Regions from separate parts of the Klebsiella planticola genome, predicted to be linked through region 2. Evidence: predicted binding sites of a transcription regulator. Region 2 holds the regulator's gene; each other region holds the start of a gene.
What was found. Region 2 encodes sigma-54, which starts transcription at its own class of promoters, with help from an activator protein. Its sites were predicted from a motif close to GTTGGCACANNTTTCGCTNT; they were not measured.

Region 1: a site for sigma-54 is predicted at 4,670-4,689, ahead of glnA (glutamate--ammonia ligase). Genes of this name have one in related genera too.
Region 3: a site for sigma-54 is predicted at 6,470-6,489, ahead of MC50_RS21340 (branched-chain amino acid ABC transporter substrate-binding protein). Genes of this name have one in related genera too.

What each region holds. Positions count from the first base shown of each region.
Region 1 is NZ_CP026047.1:1,785,949-1,794,172, forward strand. Features, by position in the region: gene hemN (oxygen-independent coproporphyrinogen III oxidase) at 1-474, shown strand, start outside; gene glnG (nitrogen regulation protein NR(I)) at 518-1,927, opposite strand; gene glnL (nitrogen regulation protein NR(II)) at 1,936-2,985, opposite strand; gene glnA (glutamate--ammonia ligase) at 3,173-4,582, opposite strand; gene typA (ribosome-dependent GTPase TypA) at 4,961-6,784, shown strand; gene MC50_RS08665 (GntR family transcriptional regulator) at 6,995-7,705, shown strand; gene MC50_RS08670 (sugar phosphate isomerase/epimerase family protein) at 7,713-8,224, shown strand, end outside.
Region 2 is NZ_CP026047.1:1,168,185-1,176,408, forward strand. Features, by position in the region: gene lptB (LPS export ABC transporter ATP-binding protein) at 1-659, shown strand, start outside; gene rpoN (RNA polymerase factor sigma-54) at 707-2,140, shown strand; gene hpf (ribosome hibernation promoting factor) at 2,163-2,450, shown strand; gene ptsN (PTS IIA-like nitrogen regulatory protein PtsN) at 2,523-3,011, shown strand; gene rapZ (RNase adapter RapZ) at 3,057-3,911, shown strand; gene npr (PTS phosphocarrier protein NPr) at 3,908-4,180, shown strand; gene mtgA (monofunctional biosynthetic peptidoglycan transglycosylase) at 4,242-4,967, opposite strand; gene elbB (isoprenoid biosynthesis glyoxalase ElbB) at 4,964-5,617, opposite strand; gene arcB (aerobic respiration two-component sensor histidine kinase ArcB) at 5,850-8,189, opposite strand.
Region 3 is NZ_CP026047.1:4,453,518-4,461,741, reverse strand. Features, by position in the region: gene MC50_RS21370 (DeoR/GlpR family DNA-binding transcription regulator) at 1-168, shown strand, start outside; gene MC50_RS21365 (NAD(P)-dependent oxidoreductase) at 244-1,122, opposite strand; gene MC50_RS21360 (ABC transporter ATP-binding protein) at 1,383-2,099, opposite strand; gene MC50_RS21355 (ABC transporter ATP-binding protein) at 2,096-2,971, opposite strand; gene livM (high-affinity branched-chain amino acid ABC transporter permease LivM) at 2,968-4,254, opposite strand; gene MC50_RS21345 (ABC transporter permease subunit) at 4,265-5,179, opposite strand; gene MC50_RS21340 (branched-chain amino acid ABC transporter substrate-binding protein) at 5,279-6,337, opposite strand; gene MC50_RS21335 (glycoside hydrolase family 10 protein) at 7,050-8,224, shown strand, end outside.

The DNA of each region.
Region 1 (8,224 bases), 620 kb from region 2:
CAGCGCGACGGCGTCCTGCACCGTAATTTCCAGGGGTACACCACTCAGGGCGATACCGACCTGCTGGGGATGGGGGTGTCGGCGATCAGCATGATTGGCGACTGCTACGCGCAGAACCAGAAAGAGCTGAAGCTCTATTATCAACAGGTTGATGAAACCGGAGATGCGCTCTGGCGCGGTATCGCGTTGACCCGCGATGACTGTATTCGTCGTGACGTTATTAAGGCATTGATTTGCCAGTTCCATCTCGATTTCTCTGCGGTGGAAACGCGGTGGAAACTGGATTTTCAGCGTTATTTTGCAGACGATCTGGCGCTGCTGGCACCGCTGGCAAAAGATGGGCTGGTGGATGTGGATGACAAGGGCATTCAGGTGACGGCAAAAGGCCGTCTGCTGATTCGCAACATCTGCATGTGCTTTGACGCCTATCTGCGTCAGAAAGCGCGGATGCAGCAGTTCTCCCGGGTAATTTAAACACTATCCCGGCGGGCGACAGGCCTGCCGGGACAGCGAAGCATTACTCCATTCCTAACTCTTTCAGCTTGCGCGTTAGCGTATTACGTCCCCATCCTAGCAGTCGCGCGGCTTCCTGCTTATGCCCTTGCGTATGACGCAGGGCAGTAGTAAGCAGCGTCCGCTCCATCTCCGGCTGCGCTTCAGAAAGCAGGTTTTGATGACCGGAACGTAGAGCGCGATCGGCCCACTGTCCCAGTAAGGTTGCCCAGCTGTCCGGTTGCATATGCGTCGGGCTATCGGGAATCGCGGTTTCAAACAGTTCGCTGGGAAGATCCTGCGTCAGAACCTCCTGGCCTGCTGCCATCACCGTCAGCCAGCGGCAGGTGTTCTCCAGCTGGCGGACGTTACCAGGCCAGGCTAAACGGGTGAGCGCGGTTTCCGTCTCCGGATGAAGCAGCTTGGCTTCGACCCCCAGTTCGCGGGCGGCAATTTGCAGGAAGTGCCGCGCCAGGCGGGGAATATCTTCGCGGCGCTCGCGCAGCGGCGGCAGATGAACGCGAATCACGTTCAGGCGGTGGAACAGGTCCTCACGGAACTTTCCTTCCTGCACGCGCTGCTCAAGGTTCTGGTGGGTTGCCGCAATAATTCGCACGTCTACCTTCACCGGCGCATAGCCGCCAACGCGATAGAACTGGCCATCGGCCAGCACGCGCAGCAGGCGCGTCTGTACATCAAGCGGCATATCGCCGATCTCATCGAGGAACAAAGTCCCACCGTCAGCCTGCTCAAAACGTCCCTGACGTACGGTATTGGCGCCGGTAAATGCCCCTTTTTCGTGACCGAAAAGTTCAGATTCGATCAGGTCTTTTGGGATTGCAGCCATATTCAGTGCGATAAACGGCGCTTTTGCCCGCGGGCTATGGCGGTGCAGGGCGTGCGCAACCAGCTCTTTACCGGTACCGGATTCGCCGTTGATCAATACGCTGATTGATGAACGCGACAGGCGCCCGATGATGCGAAAGACGTCCTGCATTGCCGGCGCTTCGCCGATGATATCGGCCGTCGGGCTATTAATCGGCGCATTACGCGGCTGCTGCTGTTCCTGGTAATGGCTAATCGCCCGATCAACCAGCGCCACCGCTTCATCGATATCAAAAGGTTTGGGCAGATAGTCAAAGGCACCTTGCTGATAGGCGCTGACCGCCGCGTCCAGATCCGAATGCGCGGTCATTATGATGACCGGAAGCATTGGGTGACGCTGTTTGATTTGTTTCAGTAACGCCAACCCATCCATTCCCGGCATCCGGATATCAGATAACAGTACATCCGGGGTTTTGGTGGTGAGTGCATCAAGCACCTCGTTGCCGCTTTCAAACGTTGTACAACTTAAGCCTGCTCCGGTGAGCGCGCGTTCAAGCACCCAACGGATGGAGCTATCGTCATCAACGATCCAGGCTATCCCTCGTTGCATAAACACCTCTACTTCCGAATAGGCAGGTACACCGAGAATTCGGTATGTCCTGGCCAACTGGTAAATTCAATTTTGCCGGAGTGCTGATCGATAAGACTGCGGGCAATGGAGAGCCCCAGACCGGTACCGCCTTCGCGACCGCTAACCATGGGGTAGAACAGCGTATCCTGTAAGTGGGACGGAATTCCCGGGCCGTTGTCCTCGACGTCAATACGCGCGGTGAGGCGGTAACGTACGCCGTGCAGCGTCAGCTGAAAGGCGGTACGGGTGCGCAGGATGATCTCGCCACCTTCTGGCCCCAGCGCCTGCAGCGCGTTGCGTACGACATTCAGCAGAACCTGTTCGATCTGGTCCGGGTCATGAGGAAGCTCCGGCAGGCTCGGGTCGTAATCGCGGACCAGTTTGACGTTATCCGGCAGTTCCATCGAGACCAGCTTCACAACCCGTTCGGCGACCTTATGGATGCTTTCGGTAACGTGCATCCCTGGATGCTGCGGCCCCAGCAGGCGGTCGACCAGATTTCTTAAGCGATCGGCCTGTTCAATAATCACGTTGGTGTATTCCATCAACGCCGGGTCAGGCAGCGCTTTACTCAACAATTGCGCAGCGCCTCTCAGGCCGCCTAAAGGATTTTTGATCTCATGGGCCAACCCGCGAACCAAATCCCGCGCCGCGATTTGCTGGGCGTGCTGCAGCTGCTCCTGGCTCAGGCGTCGCTGGTTATCCATCGGTGCCATCTCCAGCAGGATATAGCCTTCAGGCAGGCGCTGTGCGGTCAGAGACAGGATATGCGAGCGGCCATCGATAACCAGCGTCACTTCGTTGTCGGTAAAGCCCTGGCCCGCCAGCAGGCTTTCCTGCATCAGGCCGATATTCAGTGAAAAGTAGCTCAACAGTTCCGGAAGCGGCGTGCCAAAGAGCTTACGTGAACTTTGCGCCAGCAGCTGCTGCGCGGCCGGGTTCGCGTAATGCACCGCCAGGTCGTCATCGACCAGTAAGATACTGTTGATTAAAGAGTTAAGGATCTGCCCAGCATCGGGCTGAGTGCCTGTTGCCATCTGACAGTCTCCTGAAAAGAGTGCACCATTTTAGTGCAGTATAGCTTTTTATAGATAAAAAGCGCATGAGATCAGAGTGTTGGTGGAGAAAAAAGCCCATCCTGAGATGGGCTGAAAGTTTCCACGGCAACAAAATATCCACGGTACCCCACGCCACAACACGGAATACCGGGGATTTACAGCAAAATCAGACGCTGTAGTACAGTTCGAATTCAACCGGGTGCGGAGTCATGCGTACGCGGTCGTTTTCTTCAATACGCAGGGCGATGTAAGCATCGATAGCGTCGTTGGTGAACACGCCGCCAGCCGTCAGGAACTCACGGTCAGCGTCCAGCGCGTTCAGTGCTTCTTCCAGAGAGCCTGCAACCTGTGGGATCTCTTTCGCTTCTTCCGGCGGCAGGTCGTACAGGTTTTTGTCCATCGCTTCGCCCGGATGGATTTTGTTCTTGATACCGTCAAGGCCAGCCATCAGCAGTGCTGCGAAGCACAGGTACGGGTTAGCCGCCGGGTCCGGGAAGCGCACTTCGATACGGCGTGCTTTCGGCGAGGTGACTACCGGGATACGGATGGAAGCGGAACGGTTACGGGCAGAGTAAGCCAGCATGACCGGTGCTTCGTAACCCGGGACCAGACGCTTGTAGGAGTTGGTGGTCGGGTTTGCCAGGGCGTTGATCGCTTTAGCGTGCTTGATAACGCCGCCGATGTAGTACAGCGCTTGTTCAGACAGGCCTGCATACTTGTCACCAGAGAACAGGTTAACGCCGTTCTTGGACAGAGACATGTGGCAGTGCATACCGGAACCGTTGTCGCCGAACATAGGCTTCGGCATGAAGGTCGCGGTTTTACCAAAACGGTGCGCCACGTTGTGCACAACGTATTTGTAGATCTGAATTTCGTCCGCTTTTTTGGTCATGGTGTTGAAACGGGTAGCGATTTCGTTCTGACCCGCGGTAGCCACTTCGTGGTGGTGAGCTTCAACAACCAGGCCCATCTCTTCCATGATCATACACATGGTGGAACGGATGTCCTGAGAGGAGTCAACCGGCGGAACCGGGAAATAACCGCCTTTCACGCCTGGGCGGTGACCTTTGTTACCACCTTCGTATTTGGTGGAGGAGTTCCATGCGCCTTCGATGTCGTCGATAGCAACGTGGGAGCCGGAGATAGAGGCGCCGAAACGGATATCGTCGAACAGGAAGAACTCAGGTTCTGGCCCGAACAGAACGGTGTCCGCCAGACCGGTAGAGCGCAGGTATTCTTCCGCGCGTTTGGCGATGGAGCGCGGGTCACGGTCGTAGCCCTGCAGCGTACCTGGTTCCAGGATATCGCAGCGGATGATCAGCGTCGGTTCTTCATAGAACGGGTCGATCAGCGCAGTGGTCGCATCCGGCATCAGAACCATGTCAGATTCGTTAATACCTTTCCAGCCACCAATCGAGGAGCCATCAAACATTTTGCCTTCTTCGAAGAATTCGGCATTTACCTGATGAGAAGGAATTGTGACGTGCTGTTCTTTACCTTTGGTATCGGTGAAGCGCAGATCGACAAACTTCACTTCGTGCTCGTTCAGCATCGTCAAAACGTGTTCAGCGGACATACTTAAACTCTCCCGGATTGGTCATTGTCGTCGTGGTAACGAAAACTTTTTAACTGCTTAATGTGGCGTTGTTGCCTTAAAAAATATAAAGCGAAATCTGTGCCAACTTTTAAATTGCCCCCAAAAGGCGTTATCATGCACTCCATCGTGCAAAAGGGCTGCACCATTATGAATGCATTGCACCAATATAGTGCAATTGTGTGAACATTGGGCACTATTTTGGTGCAATTGACCTTGAATAACCCTTTTAACGCTCCGTGAAAGCGATCACAAAGAAACTCTGCAATACTTGTTTGTGGAGGATGTTTGTGATCCTGTTTTGTACTGCGATTAATCCGTGTACAATAACGCGCTATTTCTAATGCCTGAGGCAAAGTTGTGATCGAAAATTTGCGTAATATCGCCATCATCGCGCACGTTGACCATGGTAAAACTACCCTGGTTGATAAGCTGCTGCAGCAATCCGGTACGTTCGACGCGCGTGCCGAAACTCAAGAGCGAGTGATGGACTCCAACGATTTGGAGAAAGAGCGTGGGATTACCATCCTCGCGAAAAACACCGCCATTAAATGGAATGACTACCGTATCAACATCGTTGATACCCCTGGGCACGCCGACTTCGGTGGTGAAGTTGAGCGTGTAATGTCCATGGTTGATTCCGTTCTACTGGTTGTTGACGCAATGGATGGCCCAATGCCGCAGACGCGCTTCGTAACCAAGAAGGCATTTGCTCATGGCCTGAAGCCCATTGTTGTCATCAACAAAGTTGACCGTCCTGGCGCGCGTCCTGACTGGGTTGTCGATCAGGTATTCGACCTGTTCGTTAACCTCGACGCTACCGACGAACAGCTGGACTTCCCGATCGTTTATGCTTCTGCGCTGAACGGTATTGCGGGTCTGGATCACGAAGATATGGCTGAAGATATGACTCCGCTGTATCAGACTATCGTCGATCGTGTTCCGGCACCGAACGTTGACCTTGATGGTCCGCTGCAGATGCAAATCTCCCAGCTGGATTACAACAACTACGTTGGCGTCATTGGCATCGGCCGCATCAAACGCGGTAAAGTGAAGCCAAACCAGCAGGTCACTATCGTTGATAGCGAAGGCAAAACCCGTAACGGTAAAGTGGGTAAAGTTCTGACCCACCTGGGCCTGGAGCGTATCGACAGCGATATTGCTGAAGCGGGCGATATCATCGCGATCACCGGTCTGGGCGAACTGAACATCTCTGACACCATCTGTGATCCGCAGAATGTTGAAGCGCTGCCGGCGCTGTCAGTCGATGAGCCAACCGTCTCCATGTTCTTCTGCGTTAACACCTCTCCGTTCTGTGGTAAAGAAGGTAAGTACGTTACCTCTCGTCAGATTCTTGACCGTCTGAACAAAGAGCTGGTGCATAACGTGGCGCTGCGCGTTGAAGAAACTCCGGATGCTGATGCATTCCGCGTTTCCGGTCGTGGTGAACTGCACCTGTCGGTTCTGATCGAAAATATGCGTCGTGAAGGTTTCGAAATGGCGGTTTCCCGTCCGAAAGTTATCTTCCGCGAAATCGACGGCCGTAAACAAGAGCCGTTCGAAAACGTAACGCTGGACGTTGAAGAGCAGCATCAGGGTTCTGTCATGCAGGCTCTGGGTGAGCGTAAAGGCGACCTGAAAAACATGAATCCAGATGGCAAAGGCCGCGTACGTCTCGACTACGTGATCCCAAGCCGTGGCCTGATCGGTTTCCGTTCTGAGTTCATGACCATGACTTCCGGTACTGGTCTGCTGTACTCCACCTTCAGCCACTACGATGACATTCGTGCGGGCGATGTGGGCCAGCGTCAGAACGGCGTACTGATCTCCAACGGTCAGGGTAAAGCGGTTGCGTTTGCCCTGTTCAGCCTGCAGGACCGCGGTAAGCTGTTCCTGGGGCACGGTGCTGAAGTTTACGAAGGCCAGATCATCGGTATTCACAGTCGTTCTAACGACCTGACTGTAAACTGCCTGACCGGTAAGAAACTGACCAACATGCGTGCTTCCGGTACTGACGAAGCAACGGTCCTGGTTCCGCCAGTGAAGATGACCCTGGAGCAGGCTCTGGAGTTCATCGATGACGACGAACTGGTAGAAGTGACCCCAACTTCCGTTCGTATCCGTAAACGTCATCTGACCGAGAACGACCGTAAACGCGCAATGCGCGGTGCGAAAGAAGATTAATTCCCGCTTCTTGTCGATGCCAGAACCCCGCCTTGATGGCGGGGTTTTTTTTTGCCCTGGCGCGATAGCCGCGCGTCAGTCAGCAGAGAGCCACTCGCTTTCCGAAGAGAGGCCGGTCACATTTATCCCCAAAGAATAACGGAGATATTGTTTTTTTTTTGCACGTCGGAGTAAGATTCATGAACTGGTTTAAACCAATTGGGTTAAACAATGACAACAAATCTGTCTACCGTCGAAAATGCGAAGGAAAAATTAGATCACTGGCTGAGGGAAGGGCTCACCGCGCCTGGCGGTAAACTCCCCTCCGAACGAGAATTAGGCGAACTGCTGGGGATTAAGCGGATGACCCTGCGGCAGGCGCTCCTCAGCCTGGAGGCGGAATCGAGAATCTTCCGTAAAGACCGGAAGGGCTGGTTCGTGACCCAGCCCCGTTTTAATTATAGTCCGGAGCTCTCCGCCAGCTTTCAGCGCGCCGCGCTTGAACAAGGTCGGGAACCCTCCTGGGGATTTATTGAAAAAAGCCGCACGGCAAATTACCCCGAGGCCGCACGACCGCTTCTTGCGACAGCGGCATCTGATGAACTGTACCTCATCACCGGTTGGGGGGCGCTGGAAGGGCATAAAGTGTTTTATCACGAAACCTTTATTAACCCGAATGTCGCTCCAGGGTTTATTGAACAGCTTGAAAACCAATCCTTCTCCTCGGTCTGGAAAAATGAGTACCAAAAGGACGTCGTAACCAAAAAGCTCGTATTTAAACCGGTCAGAATGTCCGGCGATATCAGTAAATTCATTGGCGGCTCTTCAGGTATGCCGGCCATTCTTATTGAAAAACACCGGGCTGACAGCGATGGAAATATCATTCAGATAGATATTGAATATTGGCGGTTTGAGGCGGTAGACCTCTTTATTAACTTGTAGGTACGTTATGTTAACTCAATACGATGCAGAAAAAATCCTCTCCCGTGTCGATAACCTTCCTCTTTATCTTCACGCCTATGCATATCATCTTAATATGCGGCTTGAGCGTATATTACCCGGCGATTTATTAGATATCGCCCATGAAAATAATCTACGCGGGGTGAAAATTCATGTTCTCGATGGTGAAACGCGCTCCTTAGGTAAAATGAGTGATGCTGAACTTGCCGCTTTTTCTGAAAAAGCACAGAGATTGCAGCTTGATGTCCATATAGAGACCAGTTCTTCAGATAAACAAGCGATCGACCATGTAACGCATATAGCATTAAAAACTGGCGCCAGCTCCGTCAGATTTTACCCTCGCTATGAGGGGCATTTACAAGATGTTCTGTCAAAAATCGCTCTTGATATCCAGTATCTGAAGGCACGTTATCAGGATAGCGGGCTGACTTTTACTCTTGAGCAGCATGAGGATCTAAAAAGCCACGAGCTGACCGCATTAATAGAGCAAAGCGGTATGTC
Region 2 (8,224 bases):
GTCTGACCGTCAACTCTGGCGAGATCGTTGGCCTCCTCGGGCCGAACGGCGCCGGTAAAACCACGACCTTCTACATGGTAGTCGGCATTGTACCGCGCGACGCTGGCAACATTATCATCGACGATGAAGATATCAGCCTGCTGCCGCTGCATGCCCGCGCGCGTCGGGGTATCGGCTATCTGCCGCAGGAAGCCTCCATTTTCCGCCGCCTGAGCGTGTACGATAATTTAATGGCGGTGTTGCAGATTCGTGACGATCTCAGCAGCGAGCAGCGTGAAGACCGCGCGAAAGAGCTGATGGAAGAATTTCACATCGAGCATCTGCGCGACAGCCTCGGTCAGGCGCTGTCCGGCGGTGAACGCCGCCGCGTTGAAATCGCCCGCGCGCTGGCCGCTAATCCGAAATTCATTCTGCTGGATGAGCCTTTTGCCGGGGTTGACCCCATTTCCGTTATTGATATCAAACGCATCATCGAGCATCTGCGCGACAGTGGTCTTGGCGTGCTGATCACCGACCATAACGTCAGGGAGACGCTGGCCGTCTGCGAACGCGCCTATATCGTCAGCCAGGGTCATCTGATCGCCCACGGCACCCCGCAGCAAATCCTTGAAGACGAGCAGGTTAAGCGCGTGTATCTTGGGGAAGACTTCAGACTCTGATAGGGTAGAGGTTACAGACGTTTTAGCCGGAGATATTAGCCCTGAATATGAAGCAAGGTTTGCAATTAAGGCTAAGCCAACAGCTTGCCATGACGCCACAACTGCAACAGGCTATTCGCTTGCTGCAGCTGTCCACGTTAGAACTCCAGCAAGAACTCCAGCAGGCGCTGGAGAGTAATCCGCTGCTTGAGCAAACCGATCTTCACGAAGAGGTAGAAACCAAAGAGGTCGAGGACCGCGAATCGCTGGACACCGTCGACGCTCTTGAACAAAAAGATATGCCGGAAGAGCTGCCGCTCGACGCCAGCTGGGATGAAATCTACACCGCTGGCACTCCGTCCGGAAACGGCGTTGACTACCAGGACGACGAACTGCCTGTCTATCAAGGCGAAACGACCCAAAGCCTGCAGGATTACCTGATGTGGCAGGTTGAACTGACGCCGTTTACCGACACCGACCGCGCCATCGCCACGTCGATTGTCGATGCCGTTGATGACACCGGCTATCTCACCATTCGGCTGGAAGATATTGTCGAGAGTATCGACGATGACGAAATTGGTCTCGAAGAAGTTGAAGCGGTGCTAAAGCGTATTCAGCGCTTTGACCCGGTCGGCGTCGCGGCAAAAGATCTGCGCGACTGTCTGCTGGTTCAGCTTTCCCAATATGCCAAAGAGACGCCGTGGCTGGAAGAAGCCCGACTGATCATCAGCGATCATCTCGATCTGCTCGCCAACCATGATTTCCGCTCCCTGATGCGCGTCACCCGACTGAAAGAAGAGGTGCTGAAAGAAGCCGTTAATCTCATCCAGTCCCTCGATCCGCGCCCCGGTCAGTCGATCCAGACCAGCGAACCGGAATACGTCATTCCCGACGTACTGGTACGTAAGGTCAGTGGTCGCTGGGTAGTGGAGCTTAACTCCGACAGCATCCCACGCCTGAAGATTAATCAGCATTACGCGGCCATGGGCAACAGCGCGCGCAATGATGCAGACAGCCAGTTTATCCGCAGCAACCTGCAGGAAGCTCGCTGGCTGATCAAGAGTCTGGAAAGCCGCAATGATACGCTGCTGCGCGTCAGCCGCTGCATCGTCGAACAGCAGCAGGCCTTCTTCGATCAGGGTGAAGAGTTCATGAAACCGATGGTGCTGGCGGATATTGCTCAGGCCGTCGAAATGCATGAATCCACCATTTCACGCGTTACCACCCAAAAATATCTGCACAGTCCGCGCGGTATTTTTGAGCTGAAATATTTCTTTTCCAGCCACGTGAATACGGAAGGCGGCGGCGAGGCATCGTCGACGGCCATTCGTGCGCTGGTGAAGAAGTTAATCGCCGCGGAGAATCCCGCGAAGCCGTTGAGTGACAGTAAGCTGACCACCATCCTGTCCGAACAGGGTATCATGGTGGCACGTCGTACCGTCGCTAAGTACCGAGAGTCTTTATCCATTCCGCCATCTAACCAGCGTAAACAACTGGTTTGATACAACCGATAAGGAAGACACTATGCAGCTCAACATTACAGGACACAACGTCGAGATCACCCCTGCACTGCGTGAATTCGTTAATGCGAAGTTCAGCAAGCTGGAGCAGTTTTTCGACAGGATCAATCAGGTCTATATTGTGTTAAAAGTAGAGAAGGTGACGCAAATTGCGGATGCCAATCTGCATGTCAACGGTGGCGAAATCCATGCCAGTGCGGAAGGGCAGGATATGTATGCCGCTATCGATGGACTCATCGATAAGCTGGCAAGACAGTTAACAAAACATAAAGATAAACTAAAACAACACTAATTGTCCGGGCGCCGCCCTTGCCTGCTGCCGGCTTTCATCGGCGGCAGGCGAGGGGCGCGCTCAGGTGAAATTATGATGAACAACGATTCGGCTCTACAACTGAGCAACGTCCTTAACCAGGAATGTACCCGTAGCCAGGTTCACTGCCAGAGCAAAAAGCGCGCGCTGGAAATCATCAGTGAACTGGCAGCAAAACAGTTAGGTTTGCCACCGCAGGTGGTGTTTGAGGCGATCCTTACCCGCGAGAAAATGGGCAGTACCGGGATTGGCAACGGGATTGCCATTCCGCACGGCAAACTCGAAGAGGATACGCTGCGCGCCGTCGGCGTGTTTGTCCAGCTGGAGACTCCGATCGCCTTTGATGCCATCGACAACCAGCCGGTCGATCTGCTGTTTGCGCTTCTGGTCCCGGCTGACCAGACCAAAACCCATCTGCATACGCTGTCGCTGGTCGCAAAACGACTGGCGGATAAAACGATTTGCCGCCGCCTGCGCGCGGCGCAAAGCGATGAAGAGCTGTATGAGATCATCACCGAAGCAGGAAGCAACGATGACGTATAACGGCCGTCGCCCCCTACCCTTTATCGTACTGAGGAGAAACGGTACATGGTACTGATGATCGTCAGTGGCCGCTCAGGCTCGGGGAAATCCGTCGCTCTGCGGGCGCTGGAAGATATGGGCTTCTACTGCGTAGATAACCTGCCGGTAGTGCTGTTGCCTGAGCTGGCGAGATCGCTGGCCGACAGAAACATCTCTGCCGCCGTCAGCATTGACGTGCGTAACATGCCGGAATCGCCAGAGATCTTTGAACAGGCGATGAAAAATCTGCCTGAGGCATTTTCCCCTCAGCTGCTGTTCCTTGATGCTGACCGCAATACGCTGATCCGCCGCTACAGCGACACCCGTCGTCTGCATCCGCTATCAAGCAAAAATCTGTCGCTGGAAAGCGCGATTGACGAAGAGAGCGCCCTGCTGGAGCCGCTGCGTTCCCGCGCCGACCTGATCGTCGATACTTCAGAGATGTCGGTACATGAGCTGGCGGAAATGCTCCGTACCCGTCTGCTCGGCAAGCGCGAACGTGAGCTGACCATGGTCTTTGAATCCTTTGGCTTTAAGCACGGTATCCCGATTGATGCCGATTACGTCTTTGACGTACGCTTCCTGCCAAACCCGCACTGGGATCCGAAACTGCGTCCAATGACCGGTCTGGATAAACCGGTGGCCGCCTTCCTTGACCGGCACACGGAAGTTCACAATTTTATTTACCAGACCCGCAGCTATCTTGAGCTATGGTTACCGATGCTGGAAACCAATAATCGCAGCTATCTGACGGTGGCGATTGGTTGTACCGGCGGTAAACACCGTTCGGTCTACATTGCCGAACAGCTGGCTGATTACTTCCGCTCACGCGGTAAGAACGTGCAGTCTCGCCATCGGACGCTGGAAAAACGCAAATCATGACCGTAAAGCAGATCGTTGAAATCACCAATAAGCTGGGGATGCATGCCCGCCCGGCGATGAAGTTGTTTGAGCTGATGCAGAATTATGATGCGGAAGTCCTGCTGCGCAACGACGAGGGGACGGAAGCGGAAGCCAATAGCGTCATTGCCCTGCTGATGCTCGACTCTGCCAAAGGTCGGCAAATCGAGATTGAAGCCAACGGTCCGCAGGAAGTCGAGGCGCTGGCAGCGGTTATCGCGCTGTTCAACGCCGGTTTTGACGAAGACTAAGCATTCCCGCCTCTTCCCCGGCTGTACAACGCTGACCGGGGCTATTGTTTCTGTCGTGACCTCACTTCAGCTTGTTCGCCTGCATAAATCCTTCTCCGCCTAACTGACGCATCTGACGCAGGATCCACGCCTGCCGACTGCGGACATAGCCGGACGGCGCATCGGCGCGAAAGCGAATCGGGTTGGGTAATACTGCGGCCAGGAGCGCCGCTTCAGAAGCGGTTAACTTGCTCGCAGGCTTGTGAAAGTAGCGTCGGGATGCCGCTTCGACGCCGAACGTCCCTTCCCCAAATTCCGCGATATTCAGGTAGACGGTCAGAATCCGTTTTTTACTCCATACCGTCTCAATCCCTACCGTTAACCCTGCCTCCAGCCCTTTGCGCAACCAGCTGCGGCCATCCCACAAGAACAGGTTCTTCGCCGTTTGCTGCGAGAGCGTGGAGGCGCCGCGCACGCGGTTTTCCTGACGTTCATTGTGCGCCAGCGCTTTCTCTATCGCTGATACATCAAAACCCCAGTGTTCGGGGAATTTTTGATCCTCCGCAGCGATTGCCGCCAGCCCCATCCACGGCGAGATCTCGTCCATCCCGACCCAGTCGGAATGGGCGACATAATGAAAATCACCGCTCAGCCATGCGCCGATTTGTCGCTCGAGCATAACGGCTGAAAACGGCACCGGCAGTATGCTAAACAGCGCGATGCCACCTCCCCAAAAGGCTGTCGCAATCAGCAGAATGCGCAATAAAAAGCGTTTAATCATTCGCAACGGGGCCGAACGCACGCTCATTCAGTCAGAACCAGCACGCGAGCCACCAGCTTCTCAATCCCGCTTGCCGCTTCCGCAATGTTCTGCGCCAGCATCCAGGCCGGGGTCGTCACCACCTTATGCTCTTCATCGACGACGATATCATCGACCGGGCAAGGAACGTGTTCTGCCCCCATCTCTTCCACCACCTCAGCGGTATCAAGATCGGTGCCGATGGTTATCCGCAGCGGGATCGGGAAAATTTTTGGCAGCAGCGCCGGGGCGATACACATAAAGCCCAGGGGCTTGCCCGCTTCGTGCATCGCCAGCGTCAACGCCTTCAGGTCGCTATCGATCAGGCATTCGGCCCCTTGCGAGGCAAAATTGCTGAGGTTCTTCGCCGCGCCAAATCCGCCAGGGACAATCAGCGCATCCAGATCTTCCGCCCGGGCCGCCGCCAGAGGCTGAATATCGCCACGGGCAATACGCGCGGCCTCAACCAGAACGTTGCGGCTTTCGGCCATCGGCTCACCGGTCAGGTGGTTGATCACGTCCGTTTGCGCTTTATCCGGGGCGAAACAGAGGGCCTGTGCGCCGCTACGGGCGATCGCCAACAGGGTAATGACCGCTTCATGGATCTCCGTTCCGTCATAGACGCCACAGCCGCTCAATACCACGCCAATCTTTTTCATACTGCCAGCTCCTTAGTGCAACTTGCTGAAACCAGTCAAAAATTTTGATTTACACGCATTGCTTCACATATTTTACTGATTCACGTAACAAATTATTTAAGGTTTGCTATCTTAATGAGCGAGCAAACCAAATCCTCAGGTTGCGCTACGTAAAAATATCTCTAAAAATTCTGGCGCAACGACCAGTTCCCTGGTGTTGGCGCAGTATTCGCGCACCCCGGTTTATCCGGGGTCATTTTTTATGTGCCGCCGCAACCCATGCCTTCAGCACGGCCACATCGTTCTGCCACTCGGATTTCATCTCTTCCACCCATTCACCAACGTTATCCGACCACGCCGGCAGATCCGGAGTCTGAATCTGCTGTCCAAGCTGTTGAATATGCCGCAGGCCAATAGACCCCGCCGCGCCTTTAATTTTATGCCCTTCATCGACGATCCCTTTCTGGTCGCGAGCGGTCAGATTAGACTCCAGTACCGCCATATAGCCCGGCATCATCTTCTCAAAAACCGCAAGGCCATCGTTGATAAGCTTTGGCCCCACCAGCTCGATATACTGCTCAAGCATTGGGATATCCAGCACGGATGCCGATTTACTCACATCCACGGTCGGCATTTCGCACTCATCCTCTTCCGGCGAATCCCAGAATTTTTTAATCATAGCCGTAAGCGCCGGCACCGATAGCGGTTTACTCAGGACGTCGTCCATGCCGGCATCGAGATACTCTTTTTTATTTTTCAGGACGTTGGCGGTCAGGGCAACCAGAGGCGGTAGCTCGTCGGCGGCAAAGTGCTGCTTAAGATGACGAGAAATATCCAGGCCCGTCATATCCGGCAGCTGGATATCCAGCAGCACCAGGTCGTACTCGCCCGGTTCAAACATCTCCAGCGCGGCCTTACCGGTCATCGCTACATCGACGCTGTTGCCCAGCTTCTCCAGCACCGAGCGCGCCACAATCACGTTGAGCTCGATATCCTCGACCAGCAGCACGTTCAGCGCCGGCAGGGGCATCTCATCTTCAGTCAGCATATCTTCCACTTCTTCCGCCACCGCCGGCGCATGCACGGTCAGCGTAAACGTGGCCCCCTGGCCCGGCTGGCTGGAGACGTTAATGTCGCCGCCCATATTGCGAGCCAGACGACGCGATACGGCAAGACCGATCCCGGTGCCTGTCGCAGGCTTGCCACCGTGGCTGTCTTTCACCTGATAATACATCGCGAAGATCTTATCCTGCTCGGCTTCGGGAATGCCGATGCCGGAATCTTCCACTTCAAAATGCAGGATATCGCCTTCATCATAACGAACGCGAACGGTGACGTTGCCACCTTGCGGGGTGAATTTCACGGCGTTACTGATGAGGTTCCACAGAATCTGCCGCAGACGCGTCCCGTCGGTCACCACTTTATGCGGCAGCGGCAGGGTCGGATCCAGGACAAAGCGCAGCCCTTTCTGTTGCGCCTGCAGGCCGGAGAGGTTTTCCAGATCGGCCAGGAAACCGGTGAAATCGACCTGCTGATTATCCAACTGGACTTTGCGCCGTTCCATTTTATCCATGTCGATAATATCGTTGAAAATATTCCCCAACGTGACGGCAGAAACATGGATAGTTTTGAGGTATTTTTCCTGCTCACCGGTCAGCTCGGTATCCAGCAGGATACGACTCAGCCCGACGATGCCGTTAAGCGGCGTGCGCAGTTCGTGGCTGATCGTTGAGATAAAGGTGGTCTTATCGCGGCTGGCGCGCTCCAGCGCATCCTGGTAGCGCTTACGTTCGGTAATATCGCGGCCAAAGCCCATCAGTCCACGGCGCTTGCCGACGCGGTCATAGTAAGGAACCTTGCGGATTTCAAAGCAGGCTTTACGCCCGTCCGGATAATCCAGCCACTGCTCGTAGGTCAGCGACACATTATGGCGGAAGACTTTTTCGTCAGTCTCCAGCACTTTAACCGCCGCCTCTTCGTTATAGACATCCTGAGGTTTCAGGTGGATAAGCTGCTTTTCACTTTTCCCGGTCAGTAGTTCCATCGCCCGGTTACAGCCAGAAAACTCTTTGTCTTCATTGCGATAGAATACCAGGTCCGGTGAGGCATCAAGGAAAGAACGGAGGAAGGAGGATTGCTGTTCCAGCTGAATTTGCGTCTCTTCACGCTCTTTCATCTCAATCTTCAGCTGTTCCAGCGTCGTCTCGCGTTCGGCTTCCGCCTTTTCACGCTCGCCAATCTCCTGATTGAGCTGCGCGATATTATCTTTGAGCTGCACGTTAAGCTGCAGGTCGCGCTCGCGCATCTCCTCCAGTTTTTCCACCAGCCGGGAGAGACGCTGCCGCGACTCTTCCAGTTGCTCCACCACCACCGACAAAAAGTAGACTGCCCAGGGGGTTATCAGCAGACCAAAGAAGATAGAGCGGATAACGTCGATGCTCTCAACCTGGCCATGCAGAACCATCGTGACGGCCATCTGAACCACAATCGCCAGCACCACCAGGGCAAGGGCCAACAGCATGGAAAAACGCACCAGACCCAGCTTCATCATCAGGTCGACATAGTACTGCGCCAGCATACGGATTTGCTTCATAAGGGATTCCTTCGCGACAACTCCGCACAATAATA
Region 3 (8,224 bases), 2.2 Mb from region 2:
GTGATTGTGGTGTGTGACTCCAGCAAGCTCAATAATACCTCGCTGGCGCAGTTCGCCCCGGCGGAACGTATCGATACTCTGGTAATTGACCGTCTCCCTGACGATGCGCAAGCGTATCAGACCGCCGGGATCCAGATTATTACACTGGATGAAGATGCCCTTCCCTGAACATCCCTCCACTGGTCCTACGTTAAGAGCGCGGCAGTATCACACCACCTTCACGTCGACCTCTGCACTTCGCGCTTAGTACCCGCTTGTCGGCTGTCCCGCCAGCCAGGCATACACCGATGCCAGGTCACGATCGGCATACCCCTCATCGGCGGCTTCATCCCAGCAGTCGGCGATAGTGGCCAGGATCGGCAACGGCGTATCTTCCGCCGCGTCGAGCGCCAGCCGGGCATCTTTCAGCGCATGGCTGAGCTGCATCTGCGGAGTAAAATCATTCGCCGCGATCATCTCCAGCTTGGCTTTCACATAAGGTGCCGCCAGCGGGCCACCGTCAAGCGCGCCCCAGAATGCTTCTGGAGTAAAACCTAATTTCGCCGCCAGTAACGTACTTTCTGCCACCCCTTCCATCATGGTGATCAGCCAGGCGTTCAGTACCAGCTTCATTTTCTGACTGTTGCCGGCGTCGCCAAACCATTGTGTGCCGCGCGCAATCGCGGCAAAGACGCTCTCGGCCTTCACGCCTCGCTGACGATCCCCGCTGGCAAGCACCAGAATTTGCGCATTCTCCGCCGGTTTTTTGGTTCCCGACACCGGCGCATCAAGGTAGACCATCGATGGGCGAAGCGATGCCAGCAGGTCAACGGCCTCCCGTGTTTCTTCGACGCCAATCGTCCCCATCTGGCAAAAAACGGCGTCTGGCTGGCAAACCGGAGCCATTTCGCGGATCGCATTCCGGGTTGCTTCACCATCGGTCAGTACCGACAGAATCACCTCCGCCGACGCCGCGGCCTGTTGAGGGGTCGCGTGACGGATTAATCCGCTGGCTATCAAATCCTCACCCCGCTCAGGGGTACGATTCCAGCCGTGAACGGTGAAGCCTTTTTTTAACAGATTGCTGGCAAAAGCATGCCCCATAGCGCCGAGCCCAATAACGGCAACAACCGGTAAGTTCATTCCATTTCTCCCGCGTTAATTTCGCACCTGCATAGCGTCCCGGGCGGCAAACCGTCCGTCCAGGTGACGTCGGTAGCGCGCTAACCGGGTAAAGTGCATTCAGTATGCCCGTATCGGCGGAATAAAGGCCAGCACGTTTATCGTCTTTATCCTGCAGAAATCAGTGGCTTGCCCTGGCGAGAAAAACAAACGCCGGCGGGAAATGGCCGGCGGATGGGAACGGGTTGCTTTTAATGGTTAAACAGTGACGCTGTCACTTATCAGGCCACGCCGAGATAGGCATTTCTCACCTCCGGGTTGTTCAGCAGCTCCCTGCCCGTTCCGCTTAATTGAATCTGGCCATTCACCATGACGTAGGCGCGGTCAGACAACTTCAGCGCATGATGCGCATTTTGTTCCACCAGAAACAGCGTCATGCCCTGCTGCGTCAGCTCTCGCAGGATCTGGAATATCTGTTTGACCACCAGCGGCGCCAGTCCAAGACTGGGCTCATCCAGCAGTAACAGTTTTGGCCGGCTCATCAAGGCGCGGGCAATGGCCAGCATCTGCTGCTCGCCCCCCGATAACGTCATGGCGCGTTGCGCCCGTCGCTCTTCAAGACGAGGAAAAAGCTGATACATGCGCGCTTTGTCCTCATTCTGATAGCGGCTGCCCACGGGAATGGTCCCCATCAGCAGGTTTTCTTCCACCGTCATATCGGCAAAAATCCGTCGCCCTTCCGGCGCCTGGGCAATACCGTTACTGGCAATAAAATGGGTAGACCGTCGGCTGATATCCTCGCCGCGATAGCGAATCTCTCCTGCGGCGATGCGTGGCTGGCCAAAAATAGACATTAACAGCGTGGACTTCCCGGCGCCGTTGGCGCCGATCAGCGCCACCGTCTCTCCTTCATTCACCGTTAAGGAGACCTGTTTCAACGCCTGGATCTGGCCATAGAACACATCCACCTGACGAAATTCAAGCAACGGTTGGCTCATTCGGCAAGCTCCTCTTCATCCGTCCCCAGATAGGCCGCGATCACGCTGGTATTTGACTGAATCTCCTTCGGTTCGCCGCGGGCGATCACATCGCCATGATCGAGCACGATCACGTGATCGGAAATCTCCATCACCATCCCCATGTCGTGTTCAATCAACAATACCGTCACGCCGTGATACTGGCGCAGGAAGCGGATAATCTTGCTCAGCGCCTGGGTCTCAACGGGATTAAGCCCCGCCGCCGGTTCATCCAGACAGATCATCTCTGGCCCGGTACACATCGCGCGGGCAATCTCCAGCCGCCGCTGCTGCCCGTAGGAGAGCGTTCCCGCCAGCAGGTTAGCGCAATCCGCCATACCGACCACCTCCAGCCAGTAGAAGGCCCGATCCAGCGCCCGGTTTTCGGCGTTTCGATACCCGCGGGTATTTATGATCCCGGCGAGTAAATTACGATTTACCTGCATATGCTGGGCCACCAGCAGATTTTCAATCACCGACATCTCACGAAACAGCCGGATATTTTGAAAGGTTCGTGCCAGCCCCGCCCGGTTAACCAGATGCGTCCCACCGAACATTTTGTAATACAGTCGCGATCCCAGCGCGGCTGGATGGAGAAAATCCGTCGGATGAAGCTTTTGTCCCAGTACCTGAATCACGTCGGTGATCCGCGAACGGGCATGCAGCCTGATCGCCCCGCCGGTTGCCCGATAAAACCCGGTCAGACAGTTAAACACCGTGGTTTTCCCCGCGCCATTAGGGCCAATCAGCGCGGTAATCGACCCTCTTTTGACCTCAAGATTGACATCATTGAGCGCTTTAATGCCGCCAAAATGCATCATCAGATGCTCAACCTGCAAAATATTGTCATTCATGGCGCCACTCCCTTCCGTACCGCCACCCCCGTACGACTGGTACGCACCAGCCCACGCGGCCGCCAGATCATCATCAGCACCATCAGTACGCCAAACAGCAGCACCCGATATTCGTCGAACCCCCTGAGCAGTTCCGGGGCCACCGTCAGGACAAACGCTGCCAGCACCACCCCCAGCGTCGAGCCCATTCCCCCCAATACCACGATGGCCAGAATCAGCGCCGACTCAAAAAAGGTAAACGAGGTCGGGTTAACAAATCCCTGATAGGTGGCAAAAAAGACCCCGGCAATTCCTGCCGTAGAGGCTCCCAGCATAAACGCCGAGAGCTTCACCAGCACATGGTTCAGCCCCATAGCCCGACAGGCTATCTCATCTTCACGCAGCGCCTCCCATGCGCGGCCGATAGGCATTCGCGTCAGCCGGTGCTTAATAAACAGCACCAGCAGGACCACCAGGCAAAGCACGGCGTAGATAAAGATAAATTTGAGGTTGGGGTTATAGCTGATGTGCAGAAACTCGTGGATCGGCACCCCGCCGTCTTTTGCCCGCCGGCCAAACTCGAGGCCGAACAGCGTCGGCGCCGGGACGGATACCCCATTCGGTCCGCCGGTAAAACTGACCCAGTTATTCAGCACCAGACGGATAATTTCACCAAAGCCGAGGGTGACAATCGCCAGATAATCGCCATGCATTCGCAGCACCGGAAATCCCAGCAGCGCACCGGCCAGCGCCGCCATAATGGCGCCTGTCGGCAGCATTGCCCAGAATCCCAGCCCCAGATACTGATAACCCAACGCCAGCCCGTAGGCGCCAATGGCATAAAAGGCCACATAGCCCAGATCGAGCAGGCCCGCCAGCCCGACCACAATATTCAGCCCCAGTCCCAGCAGGACATAAATCAGCCCAAGAATCGCGACCGTCAGCAGATATTTCGTGGCGATGATCGGGAACAGGATGGCGAGGAGCGCCAGCAGCGGAATGACCCAGCGCAGCCGCGAACGATAACCGGCGGGTCTCACGTATACGCCATCATTCGTTCCTTCAAAGCGGGCAAGGAACTGGCGACCGCTGCGACTTTGCAGCATCAGACTGAGCAGCAGTCGCCCGATCATCACGATGCCAACCAGTATCAACACCCGCTGGGTTGACAGATTGTAACTGTAACCTTTCAGCACAATGCCCACGATCGGGCCAAATACGATAAGCGCACACAATCCGGCCAGGATGCTGTCGATCAGGCAGCGCCTGATATCCACTCCTGGCTTACGGGACACTTCAGCCATGTTTGACCCCTTAAACCTTGGCAACCATCGGGCGACCCAGCAGCCCTTGCGGGCGGAAAATAAGGATCGCCACCAGCAGCGCGAAGGAAAAAACATCTTTATAATCCGAGTTCACCAGCCCGGCGAACTGCGCTTCGGCTACCCCCAGCAGTAAACCGCCGAGCATCGCGCCGGGTAGCGAGCCGATCCCCCCCAGCACGGCGGCAGTAAAGGCTTTGATGCCGATGATAAAACCGATATAGAAATCAAAAGTGCCGTAGTTCATGGTCACCAGCACTCCAGCCAGACCGGCCATCGCCGCGCCTATGACAAAAACCAGCGAGATCACCCGATCGGTATTAATCCCAAGGATGGCGGCCATTCGTCGATCCTGCTGCGTCGCCCGGCAGATACGACCGAGCCGGGTATGCTGGATTATCCAGGTCAGGACGATCATGCCTACCAGCGCCGCGACGAGGATAAAGATTTTGGTCCAGGTGATTTGCACGATGCCGTCGCCAACCTCAAAACGCAGTACGCCGGAGAGCAGCGTCGGGATCCCCTGTTGATTGGGACCCTGGCTGATTTGTACGTAGTTCTGCAGAATAAGCGACATACCGATAGCCGAAATCAGCGGTGCCAGGCGGGTCGAGTTGCGCAACGGCCGGTAGGCGATACGTTCGATAGTCCAGCCGTAGACCCCGGTCACCACAATGGTGAAGACCAGCGTGCCGAAGATCAGCAAAGGAAAGGAGTGAATCCCAAATCCGGAGAGCAACGCCAGCCCGATAGCGCACAGATAGGCGGAAATCATGTACACCTCGCCGTGAGCGAAGTTAATCATGCCGATAATGCCGTACACCATGGTATAGCCGATGGCGATTAATCCATATACGGCGCCTAGCGTCAGCCCATTGATCAATTGTTGTAGAAAGAACGCTTCCATAGACACCATCCTGCCGGTAAACGGGCAGCGAACAGCCTGGCGCACCGCCGCTGCCTTTTCGCGAATAGCCCCTTGTGAAGGGGCGGAAAGTTCTGGCGGTTAGAGCTGGTGATATTTGCCTTTATCATCCCACTTATAAACCACGTAATCCGATACCTTCAGATCGCCCTTGCCATCCCAGGCTTTTTTGCCCATCACGGTATCGACGCTGTGGTTTTTCAGCCATTCGCTGGCTTTGGTGTTATCGGCTCCGACGGCATTATAGGCTGCGGCGATCGCCTGGATCGACGCGTAGGCATACAGGGTATAGCCTTCCGGTTCGAAACCGCTGGCGCGGAATTTTTCAATGACGGCTTTCCCTTCCGCAATGGTGCGCGGATCCTGACCGAAGGTCATCAGCACGCCGTCAGTGAACTGCGGGCCGCCGGCAGCGGTCACCAGCTCTTCCGTCACGATACAATCGCCGGAGAAGAATTTCGCCTGTACCCCCTGTTCCCTCATCTGACGAACCAGCGGGCCGGCTTCCGGATGGCAGCCGCCGAAATAGACCACGTCAGGCTTCAGCGCGCCAATTTTGGTCACCAGCGCGTTGAAGTCCTTCTCGCCTCGGGATAGCCCCTCGTACAGCACCTCTTTCGTCCCGCGTTTCGCCAGCGCGGCGCGGGTGGCATCCGCCAGCCCCTGGCCATAGGTATCTTTATCGTGGATCACGGCGATTTTCTTCGCCTTTAGCACATCCAGCATATAGTTCGCCGCAATAGCCCCCTGCTGGTCGTCGCGACCGCACATGCGGAACATATCTTTCATCCCGCGTTCGGTGATTTGCGGGTTCGTCGAGCCCGGGGTGATCGTCAGAATACCGGCCTCGTCATAGACCTCTGAGGCAGGCATGGTGGATGACGAACAGAAATGCCCCACCACGGCGGAGACGCCGGACTCATCGACCAGACGGTTCGCCACGGCGACCGCCTGTTTGGGTTCACAGGCATCGTCCCCCTGAACCAGCACAATTTTTTCGCCTTTAATTCCTCCCGCCGCATTAATATCCGCCGCCGCTTGCGAGGCCCCTTTCCAGTACTGGGCGCCATAAGTCGCATTCGGCCCGGTAAACGGTCCGGCAACACCAATCTTCACATCCGCCTGTGCGTAAAATGCCATGCTCATACAACCCGCAATCGCAAAATGAAGAGTCAACTTTTTAAGTTTCAGAGACATTCGATATTCCTCAGCGATTTATAGCCTTGCGCCCTGTAATGGCGCGGAAAATATCAATTACTGTTTGGTTTGCCGAAGGCTGACACTGTGCCGTCACGGCCGGGGTGGAAGAAGCAAAAATCCCGCCAGGGAGAAATGGCGCGTCAGATCGCTTAGTGATGGATGGCAATAACGCGTGATAACAACGTTACCGCCTCCGGCTGACGTGCATTTCTGTACGAGTCAGGAGGTCTGTTGCCATCACGTGGCGAGTCGGGAACTGCGGCGTCCATATCGACCAGCGAGCTAAACATAGTTGCTCTTTGCACTCGTTGCGCACTGCCCTGGTGCAAAAGTGCGAAAATGATCATGAGAGTGAATAATTTTGTTGCGGTATTGTGAACAATATAACAAGACGTGCGAGAAGCGGCGCGTTAACGGGGATTCCGCGCTATGGACTCATAGCCCACTCTTATGATTTCCATCGTGCAGGAGGAGCTCACTTCCGGGAAAAGGAGGCGATAACGACCCGACGCTGTCGCGGCGTAGTTAACCGCCAGGGCCCGCCCTGCCAACATAACAGCAGGTCAGACGCGGGGAATACACACACTGATTGACTTGAATTCGAATCGTAGGAGAATGCATCTTCACGCAACGGCCTATAACGATGACGAATATGATTTTCTGCTCTCGTAGCGTCCCTGTTTTCTTTAAAGCGACCCTGTCCGCCGCGGCGGTGGCCGCCGCGCTGCTGTTGGTTAGCTGTTCCGGCAAACCGCCCGCCTCTCTGGTGACTCCGCTTCCCCCGGCGCTGAAACAGCCCCATTTACCCAAAACCCATGAGCCGGTACGCGGCGTCTGGCTGACAACGGTGTCTCGTCTTGACTGGCCGCCTGTCGCTTCGGTGACGATTGGCGACCCAGCGGTTCGTATCCGCCAGCAGCAGCAAGCGTTGACCGATAAACTGGATAAGCTGCAAAGCCTCGGCATCAATACCGTCTTCTTCCAGGTCAAACCGGATGGCACCGCGCTGTGGCCGTCAAAAATTTTGCCCTGGTCCGATATGCTGACCGGCCATATCGGCCAGGATCCGGGCTACGACCCGCTCCAGTTTATGCTCGATGAGGCCCATAAACGCGGTATGCGGGTCCATGCCTGGTTTAACCCCTATCGCGTCTCGGTGAATACCCGGCCAAAAACCGTCAGCGAACTCAACGGGACCCTCTCGCAGATCCCCGCCAGCGTTTTCGTGCTGCATCGTGACTGGATTCGTACCGCCGGCGACCGCTTTGTCCTCGACCCGGGGATTCCGGAAGTGCGCGACTGGATAACCAGCATCGTTGCCGAAGTGGTGGAACACTACCCGGTTGACGGCGTGCAGTTTGATGATTATTTCTATACCGAATCGCCGGGTTCCGCGCTGAACGACACCCAGACCTACCGGAGATATGGCCAGGGATACGCCTCCAAAGCGGACTGGCGGCGACACAATACCCAGCAGCTGATTGCCCAGGTGTCACGCACCATCAAACAGCTCAATCCCGATATTGAGTTTGGCGTCAGTCCTGCGGGCGTCTGGCGTAACCGATCACACGATCCGGCAGGTTCCGATACCCGCGGCGCGGCGGCGTATGATGAGTCTTACGCCGACACCCGCAGCTGGGTTCAACAGGGCCTGCTTGACTACATCGCCCCCCAGCTGTACTGGCCCTTTGCCCGTGATGCGGCCCGCTATGATGTGCTCGCTAAATGGTGGGCCGACGTGGTGAAACCGACCGGTACCCGGCTGTATATCGGCGTGGCGCTGTATAAAATTGGCGAGCCGTCGAAAAATGAGCCCGACTGGATGGT